One region of the Dehalobacter sp. DCM genome, then DNA from elsewhere that is predicted to be linked to it. Evidence: riboswitches for the same ligand, from Rfam matches in the RefSeq annotation. Region 1 holds a riboswitch; each other region holds the start of a gene.
What was found. A riboswitch is a leader RNA that binds a small molecule or an ion and turns the genes downstream of it on or off. The one in region 1 is predicted to bind cyclic di-GMP.
Positions count from the first base shown of each region.

Region 2: it holds a riboswitch for cyclic di-GMP, as region 1 does, so the genes downstream of both, LPY66_RS07585 (cell wall-binding repeat-containing protein) here and LPY66_RS19380 (transglutaminase domain-containing protein) in region 1, are expected to answer to the same signal.
Region 3: it holds a riboswitch for cyclic di-GMP, as region 1 does, so the genes downstream of both, LPY66_RS18605 (HD-GYP domain-containing protein) here and LPY66_RS19380 (transglutaminase domain-containing protein) in region 1, are expected to answer to the same signal.

Region 1 covers NZ_CP092282.1:4,149,058-4,159,780, reverse strand. Annotated here, with positions in the region: gene LPY66_RS19410 (acetyltransferase) at 141-770, opposite strand; gene LPY66_RS19405 (sugar transferase) at 763-1,380, opposite strand; gene LPY66_RS19400 (glycosyltransferase family 4 protein) at 1,373-2,614, opposite strand; gene LPY66_RS19395 (LPXTG cell wall anchor domain-containing protein) at 2,810-2,944, shown strand; gene LPY66_RS19390 (sortase) at 3,205-3,840, shown strand; gene LPY66_RS19385 (BTAD domain-containing putative transcriptional regulator) at 3,970-5,250, shown strand; gene LPY66_RS19380 (transglutaminase domain-containing protein) at 5,471-6,361, opposite strand; cyclic di-GMP riboswitch class I at 6,467-6,551, opposite strand; cyclic di-GMP riboswitch class I at 6,647-6,731, opposite strand; gene LPY66_RS19375 (cell wall-binding repeat-containing protein) at 6,825-8,918, opposite strand; gene LPY66_RS19370 (S8 family serine peptidase) at 9,593-10,723, shown strand, end outside.
Region 2 covers NZ_CP092282.1:1,606,246-1,616,968, forward strand. Annotated here, with positions in the region: gene LPY66_RS07575 (transcriptional regulator) at 1-1,066, opposite strand, end outside; gene LPY66_RS07580 (cell wall-binding repeat-containing protein) at 1,268-5,776, shown strand; gene LPY66_RS07585 (cell wall-binding repeat-containing protein) at 6,003-7,589, opposite strand; cyclic di-GMP riboswitch class I at 7,671-7,755, opposite strand; gene LPY66_RS07590 (hypothetical protein) at 7,991-8,947, shown strand; gene LPY66_RS07595 (radical SAM protein) at 8,940-10,031, shown strand; gene LPY66_RS07600 (hypothetical protein) at 10,015-10,723, shown strand, end outside.
Region 3 covers NZ_CP092282.1:3,966,063-3,976,785, forward strand. Annotated here, with positions in the region: gene dnaG (DNA primase) at 1-1,016, opposite strand, end outside; gene LPY66_RS18575 (deoxyguanosinetriphosphate triphosphohydrolase) at 1,118-2,107, opposite strand; gene LPY66_RS18580 (hypothetical protein) at 2,375-2,647, opposite strand; gene LPY66_RS18585 (hypothetical protein) at 2,651-2,917, opposite strand; gene ppdK (pyruvate, phosphate dikinase) at 3,158-5,824, opposite strand; gene LPY66_RS18595 (pyruvate, water dikinase regulatory protein) at 5,817-6,647, opposite strand; gene LPY66_RS18600 (helix-turn-helix transcriptional regulator) at 6,682-7,320, opposite strand; cyclic di-GMP riboswitch class I at 7,717-7,800, shown strand; gene LPY66_RS18605 (HD-GYP domain-containing protein) at 7,884-8,945, shown strand; gene glyS (glycine--tRNA ligase subunit beta) at 9,136-10,723, opposite strand, start outside.

The sequences.
Region 1 (10,723 bases):
CAAATTAGGTCTGCGTGCCACAGTTCCGGCGACCAGCGGAGCACGGATTGCGTAGCGCGGCTGTTAGCGCCAAGGAGGGCGCTATCTGCCGAAAGCGGAATGTGGCATGCAGACCAACCCCAGATTATGACATACAATAACTACTTTATCACTTTTGCGGGAACACCGACCACGGTTTTCGCATCGGCTACATCCTTGGTCACGACGGCTCCGGCGCCCACCGTGCTCCAGTTTCCGACTTTTTTGCCGGGGATAATCACAGCACCTGACCCAATATGTGTCCCTTCACCGACGCTCACGGTTCCCGATAAGCTGGCATTCGGCGAGATATGCACGTAATCTCCCAAGCGGTTATCATGCTCTACCACTGCCCCGGTATTGACAATACAATGGTTCCCAAGAATAGCATCGGCATTGATCACAGCTTGAGGCATGACGACAGTACCAAAGCCGATTCTGGCGGATAGACTGACGACAGCACTGGGATGAATAAGTACAGCGTAATGTTCGAGAGGGATCGATAACCTTTCGACTATTTTTTTGCGTGCCGCGTTATTGCCAATGGCGATACAGAAGTGATAGCCGTCCGACTGCGTCCAATCAAGGGTCTCCATAAATGATGTATTGGCATAAATAACATCATTAACAATCGTTGTGTCTTCGCGGAAATCATCGAGGACGGCATGCACGTGATACGAATTGCCCGCATCGGCGATATCCTTGATCACCTTGCTGTGACCTCCGGCCCCGATTAGGATGAGTTTAGTCATGGGCAGTTCCTTCCTCTTTCTTCGTTCCTTTAAACTTCTCCATGGTAGCCTGTCCGTCCTGACTGATCCCCTCGGAACGGAATACCTTGAAGACGGTCATGAAAAGAATTTTAAGGTCGAGTAATAGGGATTGATGATCGACATACCAGACATCCAAGGTAAATTTATCTTCCCAACTGATGGCATTGCGGCCGTTTACCTGCGCCCAACCGGTGATCCCGGGTCTTACCTCGTGACGCCGCGCCTGTTCCGGCGTATATAAAGGCAGATACTCCATCAGTAAAGGACGGGGGCCGACGAGGCTCAGATCGCCTTTTAAGACATTAACCAGTTGGGGCAGTTCATCCAGACTAAGCTTACGGATGATTTTCCCCGTTTTAGGCAAACGCATGGCATCGGGCAGGAGCTCGCCGTTTTCGTCACGTTCATCGGTCATGGTTCTGAATTTGTAAACATGAAAGGGTCTGCCGTGTAAACCGGGACGAAGCTGGGTAAATATTACCGGAGATCCTAACTTTCTATTAATCACCAGTGCCGTAATCAGGAGAAAAGGGGAGGCGATGATTAATCCGATAATCGAAAGGACAATATCAAATAACCGTTTAAGCATGCGTTACTCCTTGGTTGCAGTCAGCTTGCATATGAGATTCCAGTCTTAACGCTAGTTTTTCCCAGGAATAATTCTTTTCTACATAGTCTTTCAGCGAATTTCCGGCGTTCAGCTTATAATCGTCATCATAGATTCGTTGGAGGATCTGCTGGGCCAACTGTGCCGGTGTCTCGGCCAGAGTGACGCCGTCAATATCACTGAAATCACCCACGATTTCTTTACTGGCATGCATCATGATCGGCAAACCGGAAGCCATATAATCATAGAGCTTGTTCATGCTAAATCCCCATTGATACAAGGGGGATTTTTTCATAGAAATAAATGACAGATCAGCTAGGCTTAAGAGGTAAGGTATCTTTTCCTTGGGAATCGGATGGAGGAATGTGACATTCTGTAATTGATACCCTTGTGCCAGCCGGATCAGATTATTCTTTTCTAAACCGTCGCCGACAAGGAGAAAGTGAATATCGGTGTGATCCCGGAGCAATTTTGCGGTTTCAATTAAGGGTTCCAGGTGATTGGCAATCCCATGGGATCCGGTATAAATAACCGTGTAGGGATAAGACTGAATAGCTTGGGCCACCACGGTATCTGCAACCATGGTGTTGTAGTTGTCTAAAACGACGCCGTTGGGGATATGGATAACTTTATTTCTGTCGATGTTTCTGGAAACCACATAGTCGATGGCTTTATCGAAGAGGACAATAATCTTTGTCGCTTGAAGATACAAGTGCCTTTCAAAAAAATATAACAGCCGGGCAATCGGATTATTCCGGCTCAACTTGCCAAAATCAACGAAGGTCTGGGGCCAGAGATCCCGTTCTTCAAAATAAAACGGTTTCTTGGCGCGCTTCGCTATGCGATAGGCTATGTAAGCAGCCAACGGATGCACGCTGGAACCAATAACTATATCCGGAATGGTGGCCATTAATTCCTTTTTAGCGGCGCGATACCCGCGAAAGGTATAATTCAAAATGTTGTGCAGCCGCTTGACCGTACCATGGTAATTCGCAGTCTTTATCCAGATGAAATCAATGCCGTTGATCGTCTCTTTGCAGAAAGAAGCACCCTGGTCATAAGCACGGGTTTCTCGCTTTTCAAAGTGATTAAACGATGAGGCGAAGATAGTCACACGATGACCTTCTTTAAGCAGTGCGGATGCCAGGTCATAATGGCGGGTGCCCCCCACATTAGAGGGAGTGGTCGCGTAATGATTAAAAACCCAGATGTTCACTGTAACCGACCTTTCAATGGGACGTATGCGAATTCGAAGCGCGATAATATGCCGAATTCTTCTCTAATCATACCAAATTATTGTAGGACAGACAATGTAGCCGGGGAAAATACCCCTTAGTGTCAGGGTACTGATCAAACACAGACAGCACCTACAGAAGAGACACCGGCGGCACCGGCTGATGAAGTCATTGTCGTGCCAACAGAAGACGATGTCTTCGTCCCTGAAACCGAAGAATTGCCGAAAACCGGCGGAAATACTGTGGCCTATCTGTTGACAGGGTCAGTAATAGCAGGCGCAGGCGCCCTGCTGCGGAAGTTTCAGAAATAGATAAAAGTCTTGAAGAGACGCCCTAGAGAATTCAATAACAATAAATGATAAAAATGACATTGACAAATGAAAAAAAGTCTTGATGAAAATGCAATAAACACCGATAATCAAAGTAAGATCATAAGTCCGGGGTACTTTATCCATCCCGGACTTTTCTTACCCAGGATCCTTGCTATGACGTAATGAGTATGACGTAATGAGAATGGTGCGTGTGTCATAAAGTGAATGGAGCGAGCTTTTAAGAATCCGGAGGGGTAGGAATGGGATTGCGAAGTAAAAAAAGCATCAACAGGATATCGATTGCGCTAATCATTATCGGGATTCTTGTGTGCCTTTATCCGCTGTATACGAACGTGAAAGCATATTACTTGCAGGCGCAGCTGGAAAAAGAACTTAATGCGCAGATCGCGGCGGTTGATCAGACCGACACCGAAGCGGCCACCACGGAATCGCCTGTAGTCGAAAATACCGCACCGGTTAAAGTCCAGGCGCCTCCCAGAAAAATCGATGCCATGATGTTTATTGATATTCCGGATATCAATATCTCCGCGGTTGTCGTCCGGGGTACGACCCAAGCGTCACTGGCTGACGGACCCGGATGGTACGTCGAGTCGGCATTGCCGGGTAAGGGAAACACAGCCGTTGCCGGCCATAAGAACATGTATGGCTCGTGGTTCCGCAATCTCTACAAATTACAGGCTGGCGACCCTATCTACATTACCTATAAAACGAAAGTGTATACGTATCTGGTGGAAACCGTCAAACCCATCGCGATCAATGACTGGAGTCTGATCGAACCTACCGAGGAAAACGTATTGACGCTGACGACGTGCCACACCAAGACAGAACGGCTTGCAGTCAGGGCCGAACTGGAGAAGATAACCGACAAAAAATAATGTCGAAACCAGTTGGTTTAATCGGATTAAATTTTGTTTGCTTGGATTAAAAGCTGTATTGTAGAAACAAATGAGTTAATATATAATAAATTAACACAAATAGTAAAATTATGGGTATGGAAGAAAAAAATGATACATGCAATTGAAACCGACCAAAAACCATATAAAGATGATCGGATCATCATCCGTACCTTTGGGCAGTTTTCTGTCAAACGAGGCGGTACTGTTTTGTCTGCAGAATCCCATAAATCGCAGAAGATGTGGGATCTTTTTAAGTACTTTATAACCAATCGCGGTAAAAATATCATGCCGGAAACCATCCAGGAAACGCTGTGGCCGGATCAAGACTACGAGTATTCCAATAAAGCGTTTCGGACGATGATTTATCGGCTGCGTAAAGAATTAAACAAAGGGGAACCGGATGAAGCCGATGCCAAAGACAATGACAGCCAATTGATTATTTACTCCCATGGCTGTTATGGCTGGAATCCGGATGCCAATTTCCAGCTGGATATCGACGAATTCGAGAAGAATTATGCCACAGCCAAAATGAGCAATGGGTCCGATCTCGAAAAAGCCCTGAGCTGCTACCAGAGCATACTCGCCATGTATCAAGGGTGTTACCTGTCGGAGTCCATGTATACCGAATGGACGATCCCGCTCCGAAATCACTATCGCCGCTTATATCTCCAGGCGATGGAAGATTACTGCGCCCTGCTGAATGATCGGGGCCAGGTCAAAGCAATTATTGAAGTGTGTGAAAAAGTTATTTTAAACGAGCCTCTGGAAGAGGAATTTCACATTCTGCTGATGGAAGCCCTGCTGAAAGAGGGAAAAGTAAAGGATGCCCGCCAGAACTATGAATACATAACCAGTAAGCTGTATCAGGAGCTTGGTGTCCGGCCGTCGGCCGAACTGAAGAATCTGTACAACCGGATCACCGCCAAGGATAAATCTGCCCGGGCGGATATTGACTCCGTGCAGGAGGAAATGACCAGCAGCAATGACGACAGCGGACCGTTCTTCTGCGATAAAGAGACCTTTAAGTCTATCTATGATCTGGAAAGACGCCGTGTGGAACGTAACGGGCAATCCGTGTTTACCGTGCTTTTATCTCTCCAGCTGAGCGGCAGGGCGGAATTGGATCGGAGCCGCGCCGACAAAGCGTTTGCGATCTTAAAAGATATCTTAGCCAGAAGCCTGCGTAAAGGTGACGTCTGTGCGATGTGGGGCGAACTGCAGTACATTCTGATCCTTCAGGGAATCAATGCGGAGAATACGAAGATGGTTGTGGGTCGTATCGAGATGGCCTTCCGTGAACTGACCCGGCAGAATGAAGTTGTTTTGCGTGCGCGGTATCAGCCGATTGTGGCGAACCAGAATATCAGTGATTATTTTAATAAGGAATAAAAAACTATCCTGCTCCGCTGACGCTGGCATACATTGCTTTGCCTGATCTTATGTTTTTGAATGTTGGTTTTGTATGTTTGATTTGTATGATTTGTTTTAAGAGTTAAAAGAAAGCCGCTGCGTTTGCAGCGGCTTCTTTCAGTGGAAATGTATATGAGTAGTCTATGGTCAATGTTAATTGTTATGTTATTATGATATCTTCCGGATAGTCAATGATTTATTAGTAAAGCGTTACTTTCGTCAGCTGGTGTGTCTTATTGAATGTTGCGGGGTTCATACCGATATATTTTGATGTGCTGGCGACAACGAATTTGCTGTTTTTGATATAGCCGGCATCCCAAGTGGTGTCGACACTGAGCCATTCGCCGTCAACGTTAACTTCATTCCAGGCATGCAATTCATATTTCTTTTGGGAACTGCTCCAGGCATTTCCGTATACGACCCGGGTCTCGATGCCGGAGGCTCTGCATAAGGCTGCGAAAGCGAAGGAATAGTCACGGCAGGTACCCAGTTTTCTGTTGATAACATCCGTGGCGGAGTAATTGCCGATTTTCCCGGCGTAGTAGGCTTGGGTGTCGTACTTGATATTCTTGGTAACCCAGGAATGGATCGCTTTGACTTTCTGCATTTCGGTCATGCTATCGGTGGTCAGAGAATTGGCAAGATTGATAACGGCTTTATTATCGCTGTTGACCAGACCGGATGGCGTCAGATTGAAATAATCGTCTGTGGATGTATTTTGCACTTCAAAACGGATGCGTCCGTCAAATTGCTTGTTATTGTCGCCAACCCAGACGGTATAAGTACCTGCACCGAAGCGCAGCCAGATTTCTTTGGAAAATGAGCCATTATAAACGGTGATCGGATAGGTGGTGATCTCACCGGCCGGACCGCGCAGGCATACCCAGACAGAGCGCAAGGAGCTTGTTCCGGCAATGGTAAAGGACCGGTCATATTGGAGATTATTGGCTGAAGGAGAAGTCACTTGTACCGTTTCAGTCTGAAAACCGATACTGTATGCTGCCTCTGCTTTGGCACTGCCCAGCGGCAGGAAAAACAAGGCGGTCAGAATAACGGCGATTACTTTTACGGTGATATTTTTCTTAAACATATGTATCCTCCTTCTACTTGCTCGTCAAATCTTGAAAATATAAACGCCCGCTTCGGGGGTCACCTAAAGCGGGCGTTTAAACAGCATAGACTGCTGTCCTGCACTTTCGGTAACCCGGCGACCATACCCCAAAGGATTTAGGCCCGTAGCTTTGCGTCCCCGCCTTTCGACGGGTTTGCCAGTATCGTTTTGCTGTTATTTAGTTTGATGGTGTTGTTTCATGAACAGAAAAAACACCTGACTCGGATGCCGAATCAGGTGTTATCTTTACCTATTAACTCCACTTTCGGCAACCCGGCGACCATATCCCGAAGGATTTAGGCCCGTAGCTTTGCGTCCTTGCCTTTCGACAAGTTTGCTATTATCGCTTTGTAAAGTCATTATAATCCATATTTTGAGTGAATGCAATCATTTTCTTAAAATATTTTCAATAATTTGCCATAACCTATTGATATATTACTGCTTAGACTCTTTCCTTTAACAGCGGATAGAGCTCCGGCGAGCTGACCGTGTTGATCCATCCCATGGACCAGCCGCCGATTCCGCCCAGATTGTATTGATCCATGATATCCAGTTTCACGCTCCAACTGAGACGGTCATCAAAATAACAGGTCCGGTTATAGCCGTTCTCATCGGTATACTTGAAAGTGGGGATGCCCACCGGGTCTGTCAGGGTTGTGTAACGGGTGATCGTTGCACCGCATTGTTCTGCCGTTTGCGTGGCCATTGCCCAGCCAAACGTTTTATAGAGCCATTTTGTCGGATCGGTGGTATCCTTGCGCCAAGCTCTGCCGTAATAAGGAACGCCCATCAGAATCTTTTCCGAAGGGATCTCGGTCACGGCATAGGATATGACCTTCTTCATCCAATCCGGCGGTGCGATGGGTCCGGGTTGGGAGGTCGAGTAATCATAAGTCATGATTTGGATATAGTCGGTGTACTGAGCCAGGTCCGCGTAATTATACTCGTCATACCACCATTCCACGGCAGGATCTGTTTTGGACATGACAGAGACCATCACCAGCTTGCCAATGGGGTGGAGGCTGGCATAGAGCTCCTGCATTAAACTGGTAAGCCCTGCTTCGGATTTTTCCGATAACGCTTCCATATCAATTAAAATACCATCCGCATTGGTTTCTTTTACTACCTTTAAGGCACTGGCGGCAAATGTACTGCGTTTCACGGGGTCCTGCAGCATTTTGTCAGCGGTACTGCCGCTGGCCATGGCCATCGGAACCACACGGGCACCGTTGCTCTGCCCCAAGGAAACAAGGTATTTGGGTATATCAGAACTACTGAAACGATAGGCAAAACTGCCATCCGGGTTAATAGAGGTAATACTGCCGTCACTCTGTCTAGCTCCCAAAAAATTGGGAACTAATATATCGATATAATCCCCGACGTAGCCGGGCACATAAGAAAGCTGTGTTTCGTAAGTTGACGTGCTGGCATAGCCATCCCAGAACTGCAGGGAGATACGGGAAGTAATTTTTCCTGTTCGTATTATATTTTGCACTTTCGGATTAATCACATCCCAGCCGCCGAGCAGATAGAAACTGCTGACGCTGCTGCGGTTCGTATTAATATAGGATGCGGTTGGCGTATTGAGCAGTTTATTTTCGTCTTTGGGTACCAGCAGGATCGGATTATTATTCCGGGCTGCCAGGACGGATCCGGCCAGGGCATCCGGGAAGTTATCGCCGGTGGCTACGATGATCTTATCTTTATTAAAAGGAAGAGTGTTTAAGATGGCCACATTGGTCTTATAGCGATCCAGGTCGCTGATCCGGGTTACGTTATAAGAGGCTGCTTGCAGTTGAGTCGCTATGTCTTTGCTGATGGCGCTCTCACCGCCGATTAGGGTGATTTCGGTGACACCCATTTTCTTTAAGGCATTCAGGGTTTCTGTCGGGACTTTTTTGGTGTCCGTCAGCAGGAGCGGAATACCATTGGCGGCCGCGTAGGAAGAAATGCTGAGTGCATCCGCGAACACCTGACCGGAAGCCAGAAAAGCCCGCGAACTGTTTTCCACGGAAGTGATGGCGATATTGGCGGCAGTCTCGTAACGATTGCTTCCCTTAATGCGCACAGTGGAAATGCCATTGGCTTTGAGCGCGCTTTCCACATCCGCTGAGATTGCACCGGTCCCGCCCAGAATAAACACCTTGGAGGTATTCAGGCGTTTCATTTCCTGCAAAACCTCCGGACGCAGGGTTTTGGAATGAGTCAGCAGCAGAGGCCCGCCACCGACCACCGCGCTGTTGGCCAGGACTGCTCCGGCCAGTGCGTCAGGAAAAGCATCCTCACGTGTCAACACTACATTGTATGCATCCGACCAGTTATTAGAGGATATCTCCACCGCCGTTTCGGCCCGGCTGTCACCGGCGAAACGCGTATAAGTCTGAGAGATACCGTCTTCAGCGTATGCCTGGGGGATGGGACTGATGGTCCCCAGTAAAATATTCGAAGCAATAAAAGAAGCCAGGGTCAAAGTGGTAATTCCTTTTTTCACCAGCCGCTTCATTGCTGTTTCGTGCCTATTCAGTTTAATGAACATATGCTTTCCTCCATCTGAATGTTGTCTGTTTGGGTTTTCTATTCTATTTTTTGGAACATGGAGTTCCATTTTATACTAATTCTCCGAAAGGGGCTTAAATCCTGTTTGTAAAAAAAGGAAAATGTTTTATTTTGGCGAATCATAAAGAACTATCCGTTCATTTGCTGATAACTAATCGCTAATTTGGGGTAGGTCTGTATGTCACATGCCGCTTTCGGCAGATAGCGCCATCCATGAATTTGCATTACGGAAGTTAAAATTCTTTTGCCTTCCTTGGCGAATTGCAATCGTTAACAGGAAGTTCAAATTCTATTACCATCCGTGGTGAATTTGAACTTAGGACCATCCATGGTCCGTCATCCATGGACCGTTGCGCTGCGCAATCCATGCTCCGCTTGACGCCGGTATGTGACATACAGACTGCTCTTAAGAGAATGGAAGATATATGGAAGATTTGTTGATGATTTGTGTGAATGCTTTTGCTGGAGTTTAGGATGCCTATTGATGTCCTTATGTGATAATATTCTTATATATGATATCATCTTTTTACGGTAATGGATGTTAAATTGGTAAGATTACAGCTGGAAATTAATGAATTGGTTTTGAATGCAAAATGAATATGGAAAGTGACGTTAATAAACTGAGCTAATTACTTAAGAAGGGTACGCAGTAAAATGAAAAAACTTATCGTGTTACTGACGCTGATTCTATTAATAGGAAATGTTCCGCCGTGTTATGCCTTGGCGGCACCAAGCCAAGAAGGCGGATACACGTCGGTTTTAACCGGCGAATATGATCCTGACGCAGTACGTTTAATTGTACAGGTTGCTGCAGATGCGAATCCCCAAGATTTAAACGTATTAGCAACGGCTACGGGCGGAGAGCTAATCCGGACGGGGCCGTTGAATTATGCCACGTTTCAGTACCGTGGCCTTAACGAGGCGAACAGGGAAGGGATTGTCCGGAAGGTGCTTCAATCGCCGATTGTCATCTGTGCTGAATGGAGTAAGACCTATACCATGGATGAGATGGCGGTTACGGCTGCCATCAGCGATCCGGAATACAGTGACCAGTGGAGCCTGCGCAAGGTGCGTGCGGATCAAGCCTGGGATGAAGGGGCTACGGGGGAAGGCATTGTCATTGCCGTTATTGATACCGGTGTCGACCTCAACAGCACGGAATTGCAGGACGGTTCGGTCAGTAACCTTGTCGGCGGGTACAATGCCTATACCGGAAGTACCTCTACCCAAGCGATTCAGGATGATCATGGTCATGGCACATCCGTAGCCGGGCTGATTGCGGCACTGAATAACAGCCGTGGGATCATCGGGGTAGCGTATAAAGCGAAAATTATGCCGGTTAAGGTCATGGATGAAACCGGCCAGGGGGAAGATGATATTATTGCTGACGGCATTGTCTGGGCAGCTGATCATGGCGCTGACATTATTAATATGAGTATCGGCGCAGACTCTGAAAATGACATATTGGATGATGCCTTGGATTATGCAGCGGCTAAAGGGTGTCTGCTTATCGCATCCTCCGGCAATAATCAAGAGGGGATGCCACAGAGCATTGCCCAGCAAGCGGCGGTACGCAGCAGTTTGGTTTCTTATCCGGCGGCACATCCGGAGGTTCTGGCGGTGTCGGCTGTGGATATTAACGATCAGATTACGGATTTTTCACTGGTTGGCCCGGAAATGGCGATGTCGGCTCCCGGCGATAAGATCCTTACCACCTATTGGACGACGAAGGAATCGGGTTACGCCTATGTTACCGGAACGTCGATTGCGACCCCGTTTGTTTCC
Region 2 (10,723 bases), 2.0 Mb from region 1:
AATTAATCAGATTCTCGCCGTTTTTTCCTAATCGGGAGATAATACTGGATGTTACTGCCTCAGGCATAGTCAACAACGAGAGTGATTCCGTCTTAATAAGGGAATCGCTTTTTTCCTTTTCAAATTCAAGAAGGGTATGAAAATATGTAGCCTCATCTTTTGATGTAAAAATCATCATCAGCGGTTTACATAGAATAAGATATTGTTTGTATTCTTCTTCATAGGCTTTAATCGCTTTTTTATCTTTAAAAAAGAGATTAGCAGCCTGATTAAGCATATGACCGACTGAGCGTGATATGACAGCGGAGACATTTGGGGCAATGAATAAGGTTTGTTTAAAGATCCCATCCCTCTTTTTGGGATAAAAGTAAGGTTCGATTGCGCCTGTCATATAAAGAGGCATCCATTGGTTGATGGCATTCAGCATCTCATCCAAGTTCCGGCTGACGGTATGAATAATCTTTATCCGGTTACCTTTCATGAGAATCTGGAACATTAATGAGGCCCATTTCATCGCAAATTCCCGGTCAGCTGTCATCCAATCAGTAGGCTCATCACTGAACAAAAGCAGGGTATTCGGAGTGCCTTGAGTAAGTACATCTGTGAGAAAATGAATAACGGCCTGTTTTTTGCCCTCTACACCGTAAAAAATGGATACAGCCGGAACATTCTTCTTAGGAATTTTCTCAGAAACATAAAAAAGCGGTACCGACTGCCTGGAAGTGTAATTAGAAAACCCTGATAGAAAATTTCCTACTGTAGATACTTCATTTTTTACCTCTCCAGACAACCATCGAGAGATCAATGCAGAAAGCTCGCTTGCCTCAGAATTAAACGGGTTGGCATCAAGTGCGTCACATATAGCTTTTCGCTGGTAATCCTCTTTGCAATGGCTGGCAAAATAGGTGGCCATTGCATTGATAGAGGTGATATCTTTCAAAGCGCCTCTTTGTCCTTTACGCAGTCTGCTGATATGCGAAGCGTCAATTCTTGTATAAATTGATAGAGCGCTGTTGGTAGTCTTAGTAATATTCATTAAAAAATCTAGCTTTTCGTTGAATTGCATATTACGCACCTCATGCATATTACTTTGTGTAAATTATAGCAATTGTATTTATAGAAAATCAATTATCTTGACAAGAATCCTGTCAAGATAATTGACATTGTCAATAATACACAGATGATTTTATGCACAATTCAGAAATGATAAACTGGTTTATAGTGAGGTGAATAACGTGCAAATGTGAATTTGAGGGAGGAAAAAGGAATGCGTAAAAAATTCTTATCCTGCGTATTGGCCTTATCATTGATATTGTCAATGATTGTGGCAATACAGATACCGGTATCGGCTACTCAGCAGCCGGCTGCGGTATTTACAGACGGAGATCTGGATCAGGTTTACTTTGCCGGAGATACACTTTCCTTTAATCTGACGGGTATCCCGGTCGGTGTTTCGCCAGCTGGAATTCCTGCTGGAACAACGCTAAGAGTTTGTTTAGGTGTGGCAGACCTTTCAGGTTTTTCTGATTTTACCGTTTTCTCTGATACACTGTCAAACGGCATGGGGGATGGTACCGGGTTTTATGTGGAACGGACACTTCAGGCAGACGGAACTCTTGATTCACCGGTCACAGGCACATTGGGAAATAGCCTGACGGTGGGAATCGTCGCTGTTAAGCTTTATGTTTATAACGGTTCATCCTGGCAAAATGTTTTACAGGGGCAAACGCCTGATTATATCGTGTTGACTGAAGGTACAAAAAATGCCATGGTTGGAATGGATGGTGTCATGATAATGCCGGACGGCGTGACGAGTGACCCAGTTATTGGCAGCAGTGCACAGGATACCGAGGATCTCAGAGATATGGATATATCCTTCAGTAAGACCATAGCCGATGGAATAACCGGAACCATAGCTTTTACCGGTTTAAATCTAATGGTTAACAGTTCAGATATTGCGGGACTGGACGATGGATTGATCATGGAGCAGGTGGCCATTCCGACCGATGGTGCAACAGAGCAGTATACGATGGGGGTTGATGTAACGCCTTCAGCACTTGCCTTTCTTGAGAGCTTAGGTGCGGTCGTATCAATCTCATCATTATCATTTGACGGACTGACAACAGATGACTTCTCTGCTGTAGCGGCAGATGTTGCCGGCGGTACGGTCAGCAACCTGGCTTTCAATGATGATACTAACACCGTATCATTTACTGTTAACCATTTTAGTAATTATACTTTATCGATGACCGATTCTAGTGAAGAAACGGACATTTTCTATGATGATTTCGAAAGTTATGCTGAAAATACTTTCCCTTTATCTTTTACACAGCAATATAACGGCACAGGAGATGCTAATCAAACGGTCATCACTGCCCAGGTATTTGATGGTTCAACAGGAAAAGTTTTTCAACTAGAAGGCGCACCTTCGTGGTCTTCAGAACAATTCGTAACTTTGCCTGTTTCTCTGCCGGACAATCTTATCTTAGACGCTTATATTAAACCAGTGACAAGTTCCCGCAATGCTGAGCTTGCTCTTCGTAACCTAGGTGTAGGGCCATGGGGAACAAGAATATCTAGTATCTGGTTTGAAGGTGACGGCACAATTGTTGCGGTACAAAACGGCAATGATGCAGACCGACTATACATTGAGAATTATACAGTCGGAAACTGGTATCGCGTCACTTTAGACAATGACATGGTTTCTAAAACTTATGATGTATATATCAATGGGGTTGTAAAGGCGTCTGATATACCGATGAACCCTTCGGTGGCACCGACAACATTGAGTCTGATTGCTCATAATGTTTCAACCAGCAGGGCTTATTTTGACAACGTTGGACTATATGCTCAACTGCCTGATTTTAATAATTATGTTTGTGAGATAACCGATACAACAACAAAGTACACGACCCTGACTGATGCGCTGGCCGAAGTGACGGATGGGCAAACCATAAAGTTGCTTGCCGATATCGATTATACTGATGGTTTAGTCTTAGAAAACAAGCATCTTATCTTTAATTTGAACGGCTATACCCTTAATGTTTCAAGCACTGACGATTGGGGTCAAGGCATTGAAGTGCATGATGGAAGCATACTCGAAATCGACGATTCTCTTGGCGGAGAACTCAACGCCATTGGCAGCAATAATCCGGAAAAATATGGTTCCGGTCTCCGCTTGGACGGAAACAGCACAGCTACGGTAACAAATGTTATATCTTATGGTTACGCTAACGGTGCCGATTGCACTGAAGGGACACTCACTATCAAAGGAGATGTCCATAGCGGAAATAACGGAGTATTTGCCCAGGCAGGTGGCCAGGTTATTGTTAAAGGTACAATTTACTCCGGTGGACAGGGAGCGATATCGTCGCTTGAGGATACCAGTATAATAATCGATGGCGATGTCATTTCTTCAGGAAGCGGTATTACCTGCGGTGCCGGAACATTGCTGGTAAAAGGTGATATCCAGTGCACCTATAATGGCGTCAGTGTTGCCTTTGGGGGCAGTGCCGAAGTCTATGGCGACGTCACGGTAGGAGGTGCATTTGGTAATTATGCTGTTAATGTTACTGCCGGAACGGCAACGATCAATGGCACTCTCACTGCGCCCAAGTATATCAGCCTTGCCGACACCGATTTTCTGGAAGGCAGTCATACAGGAGTTGGCAGCGGCTATTACGTTTATACCAAAGACAGCAGCACGGCAAAAGTAAAAATCAAGAACTGCCTGATTCCAGGTTGCTTTACTTCAGTAGATGACGGCGGATTCAATGAATATACCGAAATTGACGGTGAGATTTATTATCATGTCAGTACGGCTAAACAATTGGCTCATGTTAACGACCACTTGAGTTATAACTTCATCCAAACAGCGGATATAGATCTGACAGGCATTGACTGGACACCTATCGGGCTTACTTATGATACTCCTTTCACAGGGGTTTATAATGGAAATGGACATTCTATTACCAACCTAAATGTCAACCAGTTTGCATTTACGACGAATAAGTCAGGAGGACTGTTCGGCGCACTTGTCGGCGATGCAGCTATTAAGAACCTCGATGTATCAGGCAACGTCATCTATCAAGTTAACTGGTATGCAACAAGTTCGATGACAGGCGGCATTGCTGCTTCAATGTTCAGTTCAGGCGGCAGCAGGCCTGTAATAGATAATTGTTCCTTTACCGGCAACGTTACGGCTATTGCACAAGTTACGATTCTGAATAATGGGATTTCATCGTTTGCAGGTGGTATTGTCGGTTATGCGCGTGATGGAGTCATCAAAAATTCCAGCTATAAAGGCGGTAATATCCTAGCCACGACAATTCCAAGTTCGGGTAGCACAACAAGGGCTTGTGCAGGAGGCATAGCTGGGAATTTAAGCGAAAATGCCTCCATTATTAACTGCTATAGCACTGAAGGCAGTGATATCTCTGCAACAGGCAGCAGCAACAACCGTGCAGGCGGTATTGCGGGACAAACACAATACAGTTCCAACATATCTGTTTGTTATAATGCTGGAAGCGTTGATGCAACACCGGCAGCGGGCGGGACTGCTGAAATCGGCGGTATCTCAGGTCAAACCGAAGGCGCAAGCACGATTTCGGATTCCTATTGGCTTGATACCTGCGGTGCAGGGGCTCAAGCAGGCAGCGACAATTCTACAGCGACGACCGGAAAAATGATTGATGCCGCAATGAAAGCAACAGGTTTCCGAGATACATTAAATAGTGCTTTAAATGCAGTCTCTGATCAAACGCTTTATACATGGCTGCAAGCTTCCGGCAATTATCCGGAATTGTCTGCTGTATTTTGGAAACAACCGACTTCACCCAATATCTTTCCTGAGTCAAGGGTTAATGTAGTTACCCAGAGGCTAAGCGGTTCGGACCGTTTTGCTACCTCAGTATCCATTGCCGAAAGCCTCTATAGCGGCCCTATTAATCATTGTATTCTGGCCACCGGATTCAATTTCCCCGACGCCTTATCAGGAAGCTCCCTGGCCAACCTGCTGGATGCGCCGATTCTACTGGGAGGCAATTCAGCGCAGGACAGTCAGGAAGTACTCAACTATATTAGGACACATCTGACCGAAAACGGTACGCTCTATATTTTGGGCGGACAGGGCGCAGTATCCGAAAAACTTCTCGCTGCCCTGAGGGAGATGGGGGTAAAGAATATCCAAAGGATCTCCGGCCAGGATCGATATCTGACCAATCTGGAAATACTCAAGAAACTCAATGTTGCGAAGGGGACTCCTGTATTTATTACTACCGGAGAAAATTTCCCGGATGCTTTGAGCATCAGCTCCATTGCAGCCTCGCTCGGCTATCCTGTTCTGCTCAGCGGCAAGGATTCTCTTAATCAGGCCTCCCTTGATTATTTAAAAAACCTTGCGCCGGGTAAAATCTATTTCATAGGCGGCAGCGGCGCAGTCTCCGAAGCCTTGGCTCAGAAGCTTCAGCAGCTAACGGGCTTGTCTTCTGGCTCAGCGATTCGGATCCAAGGTCAGAACCGTTATCTGACAGCGCTGAATATTGCCAAATACTTTAACCTTGATACAAAAAAGGTATTGCTGGCAACCGGAACGGACTTCCCGGATGCGCTTTCCGGCACGACCTTGGCTGCTCATTATAACTCTCCGGTACTTCTCGTAGGAGGAGAAATGCAGCTGATTGAGGAATATTTGGACTCTCAAGCGTATACGGATGCAATCATCTGTGGTGGTACGGGCGCGATTCCACAATCTATTATTGAGGATTTATTTAAGTAAAAAAATAAGTAAATAGCCATAAAACACTGTAATTGCTGGTCACATCTTCGAGATACTTCGATGATGCCCTGCCAATGATATTCGTGGAATCCCAAAATTCAAGCTGTCTGCAAATAGAGCAAAGATTTCAGTTTACACTGTTCTTTGCTCTATTTCTATACACCTGCTTATTTGACGGTTACGTTAAAATGTTACAAATTGTTTTTAGAGTAGAGTAGAGTAGATTTTATCTCCCCAGATAGGAAAAGTGCATATAATCATTTGACGAGTGCCAGGCGTTTCCGCCCCAGGTAAAGCCGTATTTATTGAAAGCGTTTACAACGTCGCCGTTTAATGGAATTGAGTATGGACTTATTCCCGGTTTCCAGAAAGATCCAGCCTTGATAACGCCGGTGTTGGTAATCATATAATTCTCATTCGGGTTGATATCAACGGCCAGTCCCCAGCGGTGCTCCGAGGTCGGTTCCGGGCGCCAGGCATATCCCTGAACGCTATAAATTGGAAATTTTTCCGGGCCTTCATAGATTTCTTTGAATACTGACTGAATCCGGTCGGCAATAGCCTTATTGACGGTCAATGTGCGTTTTCCTGAGTACTTTTCACCGCTTGCTTTCAATAGCCAGACATCGACAGAAATCGTCGTCATATGCTGAACGGACTCAGTGGCACTTGGATAGACCGGATTGCTTAGAGAACCAAAGACCAGGATGTATTTTTCTTCTGTATATCCCAGATCAAGCAGCGGATCGGAAGATTCCTCGGGATAAAAGTCTGAGGTGTTGTCCCATTCACGGGAATGTTTCATGCTGCGACGATTATTCGAATAACGATATCCATTTTCAGAGATTAGTTTATCAATGGTGGAATTGCTTATTGCGGACTCGCCGCCCAGAATGCAGAGCGTTTTCCCCGAGGTGTTGGAATCAAAATACGAGCGGGTCGAAGCGGATAGGGTTGAACTGACAAGAACAATCGGCGAGTTCGTCTTTGCGGCATAGGCTGATCCGGACAAAGCGTCTGCGTAGTCCTCACCGGTCGCGATCATGACGTTAGGTCCAGGTACGTCACAGCCGAAGCGGTTGATGACGGCAATGTTTCGATCATATTTATTTACCCCGGTGATCCGTTCCGGATTTGGGAACATTTGAGCGACATTATCGCTGATAATATCGGTATCACCGATCACATACGTATTGGTAATCGGATGAGATTGGATATATGCTTCTGCTTCCGGTGAGATACGGTCTTTTGAGACTAAAATTATCGGTACGTTTTTGCAGGCGGCGATGGAAGATACCGAAAGGGCATCCGTAAAGCCATCGCCTGATGTGATAAAAATTTCTGACGTATTAACGGATTGACTGGCTACGACAACGGAGGTCGCATACCTGTCAGGGCCAGCCCAACGGGTTACAGTTATTCCCATCTTCTGTAATTCCAACTGAAGCGTATTCGATAAGACAGCAGTCCCGCCGATAAGAATCACACATTTCACTTGAAGATCAGTTAAGGTTTGTTTGGTCGCTGACGGCAGGGATTTTTTTGTTGCGAGCAAGATCGGTGCATTGAACTGTTTAGCTGTTACAGCAGAAACCAAAGCATCCGGGTAATTATCGCCACTGACAATAATTGCATAATCCGATTGTGTCCAGCCGGTATGGGCGATCGCGGCAGCGGTTGCATAGCGATCTTGCCCGGAGACACGGATGGTGGTCTCTTCCGTGTTGCCCAAAGCAGGTATCTGTGATGAAAGGACTAGGATCAGGGAAGCTGTTATACAAAGAAAGATTCTTAAGCCGCGCGGCATCAACATTTCACTTCCATTTCTTAAAAGAATAAAACAAAAAAACAAGCGATCAATGAATCATAGATGCTTGTTTAATGCTCTCTATGGTTCGGCAGTCTGGCAATCCTGGCATAAATGCTTTAGACCCATGACTTTGCGGCCCAGCCTTTCAGCTGGTGTGCTCTTGTCGTCATAAATATATATTCATTTCGAAACATTTATTGTTGAAATAATTCTATTGAATTTTCCGACGATTGTCAATCCATTTGCGGCATCGTTCGCCTGCATATGTCAATGACAAATGCTCGCGGATACAAGTTTACATGAAGGAATTAAATGTTTTTTAGAGAAAAATATTCGAATTTGATGGTTGTGGCTCAAAATGACGTAGGGTTTATTGATGATTAGTTACGAATGGAGGAGAGAATGTGTCCAACGAAACCGATGTTACGGTAATACTACCGCCACCGGCAATACCACTAAGGATTCTTAGTGATCCTGCACCTGAACCTGTACCCCGGCCTCAGGGATATAATGGTTCTGATCTGACACAAAAAAAGAAGAAAGAACGGCGTATGGAGCTCCAGGGACTGGAGGTGGGAGATCCCCGATCGACAATAAATCTGCTGAAACTTGGACTGCATAATGTTGCCCAATCTCTGCCGCCGATATTACGGAAATACGGGTGGATGATACCGATTATTCTTGTAATATGGACGGGATTAGGAACGTTCAGCGCGTATAAGATGATGGCTGCGGCACCTGCATTGGCGCCGCTGTGGATGTTCCTGGATAAGATCATACTGGTTTTGGTCTTTCTGACGGCTTCTTACAATAATTTTATCGGGAAAGCCATCTATGCCACTGTCGTTCTTCGCGTCATCGTCCCTTTAGTCCGGCGCGTACGGCGAGAGGGCTTCCGTAAAGTAAAAACAAATTTTACATCGCTGATACCTGATTTGCAAAAAAATTGGGCGGAAGTCGGGGCACGCAGTCTCGGCATTCTGATCCTATTCGCCGGTCTTGCTGCGATGATCTCTAATTTTCTGACACGGAACAATGCGATTGATAAAATCGCGGTTTCACTGGCTATTGCATTTGCCATAATGAAAGCGCTTGGTGATGGACCGCGTAGTATTCCGTTTATGACCGGACGCGTCGTTATGAATGATCTGTTTGTCTTGCTGCGTAAACCAAGCCCAGTACGCAATCATCATATTTATGTAGCGCTCAGCGGACTGACGCTTGGCTTTCTGAGCAGTATTCTGCTTGCCGTTCTGAGAAAGCCGTTGGGAGAGAATATAGGGTATATCCTGGGGGCGATTGCCGTGGTCGCCGGCTTAGTACTGATAGTGGTCATGAAATCCAAACAAGCCGATGCGTAAATTTAAAGATCGGACATACGGCTTTGAAACACAATTTGACGCGGATACCGGCTTATATATTCGCAGCAATGTTTTGAACGAGAACGGTGAAGATACCGGGGAAGAACCCTTTATGGCGGAAATGCCTCATCTGCTGGACATTGGCATCATGGGCCATTGTGATCATGGCGGCAGCGGTCTGTGCGTGCAGTCGGGCGTTCAGTGCTATCAGGATGGATGGCATAAACACGAGCCGAACATGTCTTTATTGGATTACAAAGCGATAATCCGGCAGTGTGAAGGCCATGTATGTCAGATTGCTCTCGGAGGCAGAGGAGATCCGGACATGCATGACGATTTTGAAGCAATCCTGGTCAGTACACGCGAGGCTGGGGTCGTTCCGAATATGACAACATCCGGGCTCGGGCTCACTTCGGTCAAGGCACGCCTGATCGCTGAATATTGCGGAGCCGCCGCAGTCAGTTGGTATCGTTCAGAATATACGCTAAAGGCTATCGCTGCCTTACTGGATGAAGGTGTTCACACCAATATTCATTATGTACTGAGCAATCAGTCACTGGATGAAGCGATTGCGCTCATTGAACAAAAAAGAATCCCCAAGGGGATCGGAAGAATCATCTTCCTGCTGCACAAACCGGTGGGACTGGGGCGGCAAGACAATGTATTGGATATCCTGAATCCAAAGGTGCGTTACTTTTTCGGCTTGTTCAATGACGCAGAAAACTGCCGAATCGCCGGATTCGACAGCTGTTGTGTACCGGGACTTCTGAATATGGCTTGGAAAGTCCATCCGGCCAGCATCGAGCCATGTGAAGGCGGACGGTTCAGCGCTTATGTTACGCCGGATATGCAGATGCTGCCCTGCAGCTTTGACCAGCAGCAGCGCTGGAAGGTTGACTTGCGTCGCCATACATTGCTGGAAGCCTGGAATAGCAAGGAATTTGATGAATTTCGAAAGATAATGAGAAATAGTTGTCCGGACTGCAGTCTGAAGGGCTATTGCCTTGGCGGATGTCCGGTTGTACCTGAAATCGTCCTATGCGGGATGATACGAGGAGGGAAAAAGATTGAAAATACGAACTGAGTTTGTTACCAATTCAAGCAGTACCAGTTTTGGCGCGTCGCTTGGCGATGCTGTCGCTGCCGTTTTGGTGGGACTTGCTGTATTTCAATGTGATTGCAGCAGGGTTGAGGAAAGCGACAAAGTGGATGAAGAGGACGGTGGCGGCGGAGGAGGCGGAGACGCCGAATTAGAGGGTGCCATGGCTGCAGCGGCTCAGGCGGCGCAGGCAGCCGCCGAGAAAATGGCCGCAGATGCTGCGGCAAAGGATGCGCTGATTGGTGGGGTACTGGATGCGGAGAGCGCCAAACTGGAGGCAGCCGGCAGCAAAATTGACCAGGAAATCGACGCGTATACAAAGCAATGGGCTGATGCGCAGACGACAGCGGATAAGAGCGACCCGAGCTTTGATAAGATGAATCAGCAATATCAAGACTATATCGATTATTTAAAAAGTCAAAAAGACCAAATCGAAGCACAAAAATACCAGCTGGCTGTGACAAAGGCGGAAGAAGCAGCAGCTAAAGCGGCAAAGAGCGATTGGGTCAAACAACAGCAGGAGGATCTGGTCCAGGTCAAAGAGCAAAAAGCTTACCTGGAAGCTGTCGCTAAAGGGTATGGGCAGCATAAAAGCTACGATACCAGTGCGGTGCAAAGCCAGATTGAAGCCTTAAAGCAACGGGAAAATGAGCTTCAGGGAACGCTGAAAGCAAACA
Region 3 (10,723 bases), 180 kb from region 1:
ACTTCAATCTTAAAATGCTCATCCAGAAGGATCTCTCCGGCTCGGAGTGCCGCTTGAATACCGGCTTCGTCGGAATCATACCCGATGACGACTTTACTGGTATATCGTTTTAATAATTTGGCCTGATCTTTGGTGAGTGCCGTACCCAGTGAGGCAACAGCGTTGGTAAATCCTGCTTTTTGGACAGCAATAGTATCCATATAGCCTTCAACAAGCAACGCATACCCTGCCTCCCTGATACCTCGAGACGCTGTTTGGATCCCGTAGAGATTGCGTCCTTTATGAAAAAACTTTGTTTCCGGCGAATTGAGATATTTTGGAGTAGAATCATCCAGTACCCTGCCGCCAAAAGCAATGGGTGAACTTTTAATATCCAGAATGGTATAAATGACGCGATTACGGAACCTGTCATAGAAACTAAGGGCATCATCGCTGCCCGTTCGTTGGACCGCCAATCCGAGCTCAGCCATTTCTTCGGGTGTGACACCCTTAGCAATGAGCTCTTTAAGTAAGCCGTCCCACCTGTCCGGAGCATAACCGAGACGAAAGTCTTTGATGGTCTCCGGATCAATGCCTCTGCTTTGAAAGTAGGTAAGTCCCGGGCGCCCTTCGGGCCTGTTCAATAAGACGTCCTGAAAATAACACGCGGCCCATTCATGAATTTCCCGCCAGCGGCTGCGCTGGGCTTCATTCATTTTTTCCTGGGGTGTCAGCTCGCGCTCCGGTAATTCCATCCCGACGCGATGAGCCACCTTGCGTAAGGCTTCCACGAAGGTAAGGCTTTCTTTTTTCATCAGGAAGGAAAAAACATTCCCGCCGGCGTGACATCCGAAACAGTAGTACATCTGCCGTTCGGGATTGACATTGAAACTTGGCGTCTTTTCAGAATGAAACGGACAAATCCCTTGATAGTTTTTGCCCGAACGTTTTAATATGACATGTTCTGAAATGACTTCAACAATATCCGCTTGTCGGCGTACTTCTTCAATGAAATCCTCGGATATCTTGTGATCCACAATCGCACGCCCTTTGGTTATTATTATGACAAGTCTTTATCTTTTTCGATAAACTTTTTATTTTTCCTTCTTATTATGAAGACAATTTTTTGAAAAGGATGCTATTCTCGCGGGACAAAAAAATGTTTGAAATTGTTGATGGCATAGTTATCGGTAAGCCCTGAGACATAATCGGTGACAGCTTTGGTCAGGTCGCCGCCCGTCCAGATTAAATATTCCGGTGGCATAACTTCCGGATGCTTCAGGTAGTAGTCAAACAAGATTTCGATGATCACCCGGCCTTTACTGCGTTCATCCTTGAGATTAGCGCTTAAGTAAACCCGTTCAAACATAAAATCGCGAAATTCTTTCATCGCCGCAGCCACTTCGGCGGACTGACTGATTACGGACTTACCCTCGGAGGTGCTGATCATATCAATCACCATGGTTGTGATCATTTTACTCGGTGTTTCCCCCAACCGTTGTCTGACCCCGTTAGGGAGGTCATTCGCAGTAAGAAGTTCCGCTCGCAGAGCGTCGTCATAATCGTGGCAAAGGTAGGCAATCCGGTCTCCTATTTTTACAATTTGGCCTTCCAGCGTTTTGGGAACGCCGCTGCCCGTATGATGAAGAATGCCATCCAGCACCTCTTCGGTCAGATTAATGCCTTCGCCGTCACCCGTCAGCGCGGTATAAACACGCACAGATTGCTCGTTGTGTTCAAAATGGCCGATGATAGAGGCAATTGCTTCTTCACCGACATGGCCGAACGGTGTGTGGCCAACGTCGTGTCCCAAGGCAATCGCTTCAATCAAATCTTCATTGAGCTTCAACCCGCGACCAATGGTACGGCAGATTTGGGCGACCTCGAGACTATGTGTCATCCGTGTCCGGTAATGATCACCGAGAGGCGCAATATATACCTGTGTCTTATGTTTTAAACGACGAAAGGGCTTGCTGTGAAGAATCCGATCCCGATCTCTTTGGAACTTGGTCCGGATGGTGCATTCCACCTCATCCTGGGCCCTCTTGGCTTCAGCGCTTTTGGCCGCAAAAGGGGAAAGCCGCTGAAATTCTTCTTGTTCCGTCCGCAACCGAATCTCCAAAGTCATTAACACCACCTTTTTAGCGATACAGCTGGGATAAACTGGCTTGAGGCCACAATTCCGCCACATGGCGGAATATTAAAAATCTGTACTTAGTGATTACCTGATTCTCAAAATCTATCCTCATAACGTTAATCTTAATATGTTAATTCAACGTTGAAAGCCAAATTCCTCCTTAAAGCATTAAATTGTAACACAAAACAGAGGCATATACAAAATACATTATATGCCTCATTTTAACCGATATTACTGGATTAACCGTTTCTTGGTCTTTTAAACGGCTGTTTCTCCAGTTTTTAAGTTTTTTGCTAGTTCTTCTTCCTCTTTCAATTTAGCCATTTTCTCTTTTTGGATCCGCTTGCTTTCTTCCCGTCGCAGGCGCCAAAGCGCACGTGCCTCTTCCTTTGCTTCCGCTGTCAGCTCTGTTCCGCAAGCCCGACATTTTGAGAATTCCATGTAGGCTCTATTTCCACAACCCGGGCACGTCATCCATTTAGCTTTGCAGCGTTCACAGTTCATATTCACGCAACCGGCATAGGTACACATCTTTCACACCTCTTTATTGCTCGTTTTATTCTCCATCTTTTCTTTCATTTCAGCCGAAGCTTTCTCCAGGTGTTTTCTTTCTTCTCGCTCCGCTTTTTTCTGCCGCCACAGGACGGACGCGGTATCCCTGGCTTCTTTGGTCAGCTCCGTTTTACAGATACTGCATTGTCGTAACATGATTCCCGTCTTTTCTCCACAGACAGGGCACTTCATCCATTTCGGTCTGCATTTTTCACAGTGTGCACTGACACAGCTACCATGTGAACACACGTCATGCTCGCTCCTCTTCTCAATGGTTGGCCATACGTGAATGGATAGGATTATACAAAAATATTATAGTCTTTTTTCTTACAAAATGCGAATAATCATCATGCAGGTTTTCTTCAGTCGATTATATAAGAAAATCTTGGCTACTAAAAAACTGTGTCGCCTTACTACTTTCTCGTAGTCTTGCGACACAGCTTATAAATCCAGTATCGGTTGATCACCCAATTATTGATTTATCTTTGTCTACTTGCTTTTCACTTTGAGCGCGGCTTGGGCAGCTGCCAGACGGGCAATCGGCACCCGGAACGGCGAGCAGGAGACATAATCCAGGTTGATTTCCTGACAGAACGCAATGGAGGCCGGATCGCCACCGTGTTCGCCGCAGATTCCGATCTTAATATCGGGGTTGGCTTTTCTTCCGGCACCAACGCAGGTTTTCATGATGCGGCCGACACCGTCTCTGTCAAGAACTGCGAAAGGATTAACCTCAAGAACCTTCGCATTGATATAATCCGGCAGGAATTTGCCTTCAGCGTCGTCACGGGAGAATCCGAGAACGGTCTGAGTCAGGTCGTTGGTACCGAAGGAGAAGAAATCGGCATAGGGCGCAATTTCATCCGCGGTTAGCGCCGCACGCGGGGTTTCGATCATCGTTCCGACTTTATAATTAATGGTGACACCTTGTTCTTTCATTACTTCCTGAGCAATCTCGTCCGCTTGTTGACGCAGGATTTCCAGTTCTTTGTGATGGATAACAAGCGGTATCTTCACATACGGATAGACGTCGACACCTTCTTTGACCAATCGGGCAGCAGCCTGGAAGATAGCCCGATTCTGCATCGCGTAGATTTCCGGGAAAGTAATGGCCAACCGGCAGCCGCGATGACCCAGCATCGGGTTCATTTCCTGCAGGGCGCGTACCTTTTTCAGCAGACTTTCTTTGCTCTTTATCGCTTCTTGGACCTTGGAATCGTTCAAGTCCGCAGTCAGTTTCAGCTTCTGGATCTCCATGGCCAGTTCTTCGCCGTCCGGCAAGAATTCATGCAGCGGGGGATCGAGCAGGCGGATGGTGACTTTCAGTCCCTGCATGGCTTTGAGGATACCGTAGAAATCGCTTTCCTGCATGGGCAGCAGTTCGGCAAGAGCCGCTTCCCGTTCCGGAAGGGTCTGCGCCAGGATCATTTTTTGGACGATGGGCAGACGGGCCGGATCCATAAACATATGCTCCGTTCGGCAAAGTCCGATACCCTGTGCACCGAATTCCCGTGATTTAGCGGCATCCGGTGGGTTATCGGCATTGGCCATAACCTGCATTGTCCGAATCTCATCCGCCCATTTCAGGATGGTCTGGAATTCGTCACTCAGTTCGGGATCTTTCATCGGAACAGAACCGCGGATAACTTGGCCTGTGGCGCCGTCGATGGTGATTTCCGAACTCTCGGTGTAGACGATATCGTTAACGGTCATGGTTTTTTCAGCTAAATTAATTTTCAGGGCATCACAGCCGCAGACAGCCGGTTTTCCCATGTGTCTGGCCACAACAGCAGCATGGCTGGTCATACCGCCGCGGCTGGTCAGAATCCCTTGGGCCGCAAGCATGCCGTGAATATCGTCGGGTGTTGTTTCGGTACCGACCAAAATCACTTTTTGACCGTCTTCACCCAGTCTCTGGGCGTCATCAGCATCAAAGACAATCTTGCCGGAGGCTGCTCCGGGTGAAGCAGGCAGACCGGTGGCGATAACATCCAGCTTCGCCTGGTCATCGATCCTGCGATGCAGCAGCTTATCCAGTTGCTGCGGATCGATACGTTCCACCGCTTCTTCCTTGGTAATCAGTCCCTCTTGGCATAATTCCACAGCGATGCGGATCGCAGCGGAAGCGGTGCATTTTCCGTTACGTGTCTGGAGTATGTAAAGTCTGCCTTTTTCGATGGTAAACTCAATATCCTGCATATTACGGTAATGATTTTCCAGGAGAGCGGCAATATCACAGAACTGTTGATAGATTGCCGGATTTTCACTCTGCAGACTGTCAATGGGCTGCGGTGTACGGATACCGGCCACAACGTCTTCACCCTGAGCGTTCATCAAATATTCGCCATAGAGATGTCTTTCGCCGGTGGATGGATTTCGGGTAAAGGCAACGCCTGTTCCGGAATCATTGCCCATATTGCCGAAGACCATGGACTGGACGTTAACGGCTGTGCCGTAGCTGTCTGGGATACCGTTGGCTTTACGGTAAACGATCGCCCGGTGATTATTCCAGGATTTAAATACAGCGGTAATCGCCTGTCGGAGCTGCTCATACGGATCATCCGGGAAAGGAACGCCCGTTTCCTGTTTGACCAGTTTCTTAAATTCAAGGACCAATTCCTGAAGGCTTTCCGGTGATAGCTCAGAATCATAACGGACACCTTGTTTATCTTTCACATCTTCCAAGATATTTTCAAATTTATGGCTGGAGATACCAAGAACGACATCGCCGAACATCTGGATGAAACGACGGTAGCAGTCATGAGCAAACCGGGGATTACCAGTTGCTTCGCTGACACCGTTTGCGGTATCCGGATTTAAGCCGAGGTTAAGAATGGTGTCCATCATCCCGGGCATGGAGATCCTGGCACCGGAACGAACAGAGACTAAGAGCGGATTTTGTGGATCACCGAATTTCTTGCCGCTTTGGTCTTCAACATCGCGAATCGCAGGCAAGATTTGTTCCCATAAACCCTCCGGCAGCTGTTCACCCTCTTCATAATATTCAAGGCAAGCTTCTGTCGTTATGGTAAAACCCTGGGGGACGCTCAGACCGATATTGGTCATTTCAGCCAGGTTTGCGCCCTTGCCTCCCAAGAGGTTTTTCATACCGGCACTGCCCTCACGAAATAAATACACATACTTCTTATCAACCATTACTCTTCAACTCCCCATTAATTGTTACTTTTTGCAGAATCAGGCTGGCGGTTTCCTCAACCGCCTTATTGGTGGTGTCTATGATAGTGCAGCCAATCTTTTTCATGATCTGTTTGGCGTAATCCAGTTCTTCCATAATTCTGTCAAGATTGGCGTAGTCCGCGGAGGGGCCAAGTCCGAGTGTTTTTAAGCGTTCACTGCGGATCTGGTTTAATTTGTCCGGACTGATGATGAGTCCGAACACTTTGTTTTTTTGGACCTGATATAACTCTCTTGGCGGGGATACTTCCGGTACCAGCGGGATATTGGCTGTCTTTATCCCCCGGTGGGCTAAATACATGCTGAGCGGTGTTTTGGAAGTCCGTGAAACGCCAATAAGCACAACATCAGCAAATAACATGCCCCGCGGGTCTTTGCCGTCATCATATTTGACTGCAAATTCTACCGCCTCTACTTTGCGGAAATATTGTTCGTCCAGACGGTGGGTAATATTCGGGATGTTCTTGGGTTGAAGTCCTGTTTTATGACCCAGTGCGGATATGAGAGGACTTAGGATATCGATCGTTGTCAGGTTCTTTTCCTTGGCCCGCTTTTCAATGTAGTTTCTCAAGTTGGTCAGTACGAGAGTATAAACAAGGATCGCCTGTTCCTCCACAGCCTCTTCCAGAATCTCGTCAATATGTGTTTCATCCTGGACATAAGGCACCCGGCGGATTTTTGTTTTAATACCGTTAAACTGGGCCGCAGCTGCCCGGCTGACAAATTCAGCCGTCTCTCCAATCGCATCGGAAATCACGTAGATTACCGGGATTTGTTCTGTCACCCATCCATCCTCCTCACTGATTGTATGGTTTCCTTCAGCATTTCATACCTAGTTCCACAAACAGGTTCGTGACATTGGTTTTTGTAAATCGGCCAATGACTTCATAGCTTTCCTGTCCATTCTCGTTGATATAGTTTTCGACGACGGGCAGCGAGTCTACCTGATGGTGAACAAGCTTCTTGGCGGCCTCGAGAACGGATTCATCAGCCGTTGCCATGATGATATTCGGCATCCGCGTCATGATGACGCTGATAGGAACCTGATGCAGATCCGTATGCCCTAACGAAGCCTTAAGAATATCTTTGCGTGAAACCATACCTTTTAGTTCATGCCTGTCATTAATGACGATCAAGCTTCCCACATTATTGGTGAACATCGAAACGACAGCATCGTAAATAGAGATCGATTCTTTAACCGATGCCGCAATCGATTTGAAATCGCCGACCCGGAGCTGCTGCATTCTTAACGCGATGGGTGAAGGTCCGGTGTCTTCGTTGTAGAAATAGCCAACACGCGGCCGGGCTTCCAACACGCCGGCCATTGTTAGGATTGTCAGATCAGGGCGCAATGTGGCCCTATTGGTTCTCAGCTGGCTGGCAATCTGTTCTCCCGTCATCGGACTGGTTTTTTTCACGAGTTCGACTATTTTTTCTTGGCGTTCCGAAAGCTGCATATCTTCTCACCTTCTGATCATCGGTAATTACAGTGTACCTTGGCTGACGCCAAGTCTGGCGGCAGCTCTAGCTGAACTTAGATATACCATCTCTCAATTGTGATTACATAATTATATCGATACACCTTAATAATATATCACATTTAAATATTATAGACCATTTCTGCTAAATGTACAGCCTAAAATTTACGTTTTTTGGTCGGAATGTGTTATATTATTTGTTGCTGTTGTGATATGCATTCAATAGCATCATCCCAAGGTGTCTATAGTAAATTGGACGGACATGTTAACAGAATGGAAAAATAATTTGTTTTTCATGAAATATTTCTTGAAGTTACTGCATTGGAAATGCTACAATTATTTTACAATTTTCACTAAATTACAATTAAATTAGAGCAACGACAATAGCAAACCTGGCGAAAGCCAGGGACGCAAAGCCATGGGTCTTCCGGATATTCCGATGACTGCCAGGCCGCCGAATCCGCTCAGGTTTGTTATTTATGTCGCCATACCCTTTTGTTGGCGATTTTTTGTTAACTCCATTTCAGAAAGGAAGAATACCGTTGCGCCAGATAAGTGTTAACCGGCTTCAACAAGGTGCTGTGCTTGGACGGACGATTTTCTCACACAGTGGGCGTGTCCTTCTCGGAAAAGGTGTCATGCTGACCCATTCTTATATCGACCGTTTAAAAGAGCTGGGTATCAGTATTGTCTATGTGGACGATGAGGAATCGAAAGATGTCGTCATCGAAGACGTTATTTCCGATGAAAGCCGACGGGAGGCCATTAACACCTTGGAGCATTTTGCGGAAGCAGTTAGGATCGGCAAAGAGCTTAGTGGCTTTCAGGTGAAGAAAGCGGTCAATAACATAATAGGAGATATTCTGTTTCAAAAAGATATCTTTATCAGCCTGACGGATATGCGCAGTTATGACAATCAGATCTATACGCATTCTGTGAGTGTTTGTGTCCTTTCCATCATCATCGGTAAGGCACTGGGACTGGATAAAGAAACTTTGGAAGCGCTGGCAACCGGTGCTTTGCTCCATGATATCGGAACCGTCAAGCTACCCAAGGATTTACTTGCTAAACGGGATGTCTTTACTGCCAAAGAAACTGAGCTGTACCAAACCCACACCATCCATGGCTATGATATCCTTCGTACCAAAAACGATTTGAATTTACTCAGTGCCCATATCGCGCTGCAGCATCATGAGTGGCTGAACGGCAGCGGCTATCCCCGTAAATTATCCGGTAACCGTCTCCATACCCTGGCCCAAATCGTCGGGCTGGCAGACTTCTATGATAACCTGGTTAATGACGGTCCAGGGCATAATCGGATCGTGCCCCACGAAGCCTGTGAAATCGTAATGGGGTGTGCCAATAAGCTGTATTCGCAGCAGCTGATTGTTACATTTTTAAAGCATATTGCTGTTTATCCCACAGGCTGCACAGTCAAACTGAGTACCGGCGAAGTCGGAATTGTTGTCGACCAAAACAAAAGTCTGCCGATGCGGCCAATCATCCGGGTTCTCATGTCCGATAAGGAGATGTCGCATGTTCAAGCCAAAGAATATAACCTGATCGAGGATCTGACGACCTTCATTGTGACTATGGTTGAGTAGACTGTTTTCAGGGGACAAATAATAAGTAAAAGTAATACTTTCTGACATACGAAGAAAGGCCGCTGTCTACGAGTAATTCGTTTGGCAGCGACCTGTATTAATATTAATTTGGTGTTCAGTATATTAACTGGAATAGAAATCGATACTGAGATTAAAAAACAACCTGAACCAATGGGGAAAATCCTGACACTTAGGCCAGCAGACTGAGATCACCCAAACAGCCCAGTGTATTGACACATTCCTTAAGCAGCCCTAAACGGGCATTTCTGACCGTAACGTCATCGTCCATGATCATGACATCCTCGAATAACTTTTCGATCAATGGAACGGCTTGCGCCGCAATGTGATAAGCTTGAGTGAATTCGGCAGCACGTAGGGCATCACTGACAAGGGGTGCTTTTTCCTTTAGGAGTGCGGCTAATTCGATTTCCGAGTTTTCCTTAAGATCAGCACTGTTCCATCCATCGGTGGTGGATTTTTTACTGAGGTTCATACAGCGGGTATAGGCATTGAGATAGGGAACAAAGTCATTTTGTTCTCTGTTCTTGGCCAGCGCTTGTGCTTTTTTCATCGTTCGGTATGGGATATCGGCGCCACCGGCAATCACCGCATCGATGATATCATAGCGCAGTCCGGATTCCTGCATAAGGTAACGGATTCGCTGCCCAAAGAAATCGATCAGGGCTGGTTCGATATCCGCTAAGGGTTCTAATGGAATACCTTGTTCCACAAAAATTCGATAAGAAGCTTCGATCAACTGCCGCAATGACAGATCAAGTTCATCTTGGATCAGCAGTCCAACGATACCCAGTGCTTGGCGTCTCAGCGCATATGGGTCTTGGGAGCCTGTCGGCTGAATTCCGATACCAAAAGATCCGACAATCGCATCCAGCTTATCGGCAATACTCACGACTTTTCCGGTATACGACACCGGCAGGACATCGCCGGCAAAACGCGGGCGGTAATGTTCCAGAATCCCAGCGCATACTTCTTTCGGTTCACCGTTTCCTGCGGCATAATAAGCGCCCATGATCCCCTGCAGTTCAGGAAAATCATAGACCATATGCGATACGAGGTCCGCTTTGGCTAATAGCGCCGCACGGTCGACCAGTTCTGTTTGCTTCGGATCGAGATTCATCGCGCTGGCAACTGCTGCTGCCAGTTGACGTAACCGTTCCACACGTTTCCCGACTGTACCGAGCTTTTCCTGATAGGTCACCCGGTTCAGTTTGTCGATATTGGTATGAAGCGGCTTTTTTAAATCTTCACGGAAATAGAAGGCAGCATCCTCTAAGCGGGCCTTCAGTACCTTCTTATTACCTTCCTTAACTAGATCAAGTGATGTGCTGTCCCCGTTACGAACCGTAATGAAATAAGGAAGAAGCCTCCCATCTTCGCCTCTTACTGGGAAGTAGCGCTGATGTTCTTTCATGGGTGTTGTGATGACTTCTTCCGGAAGTACCATATAGCTGACATCCACTTCACCAAGAAGTGCTGTCGGATATTCAACCAAATGGCTGATTTCCGTAAGCAAATCATCATCCTGATCCACTTTTCCCCCGACCTTCGCCGACAGAGTCTGAATTTGGCCCCAGATATTCTGCTTCCGTTTTTCATGATCAGCAAGGACATAGACGGTTTCTAACGCATCCACGTAATCACCCGGACAGACGAGCCGGGCGAAAGTTCCCAACGTCCGATGGCCGCGGGTTGTCCTTCCGGACTGCAGCCCTGCATACGTCACCGGTACGACCTCATCCCCGAACAAAGCGACGAGC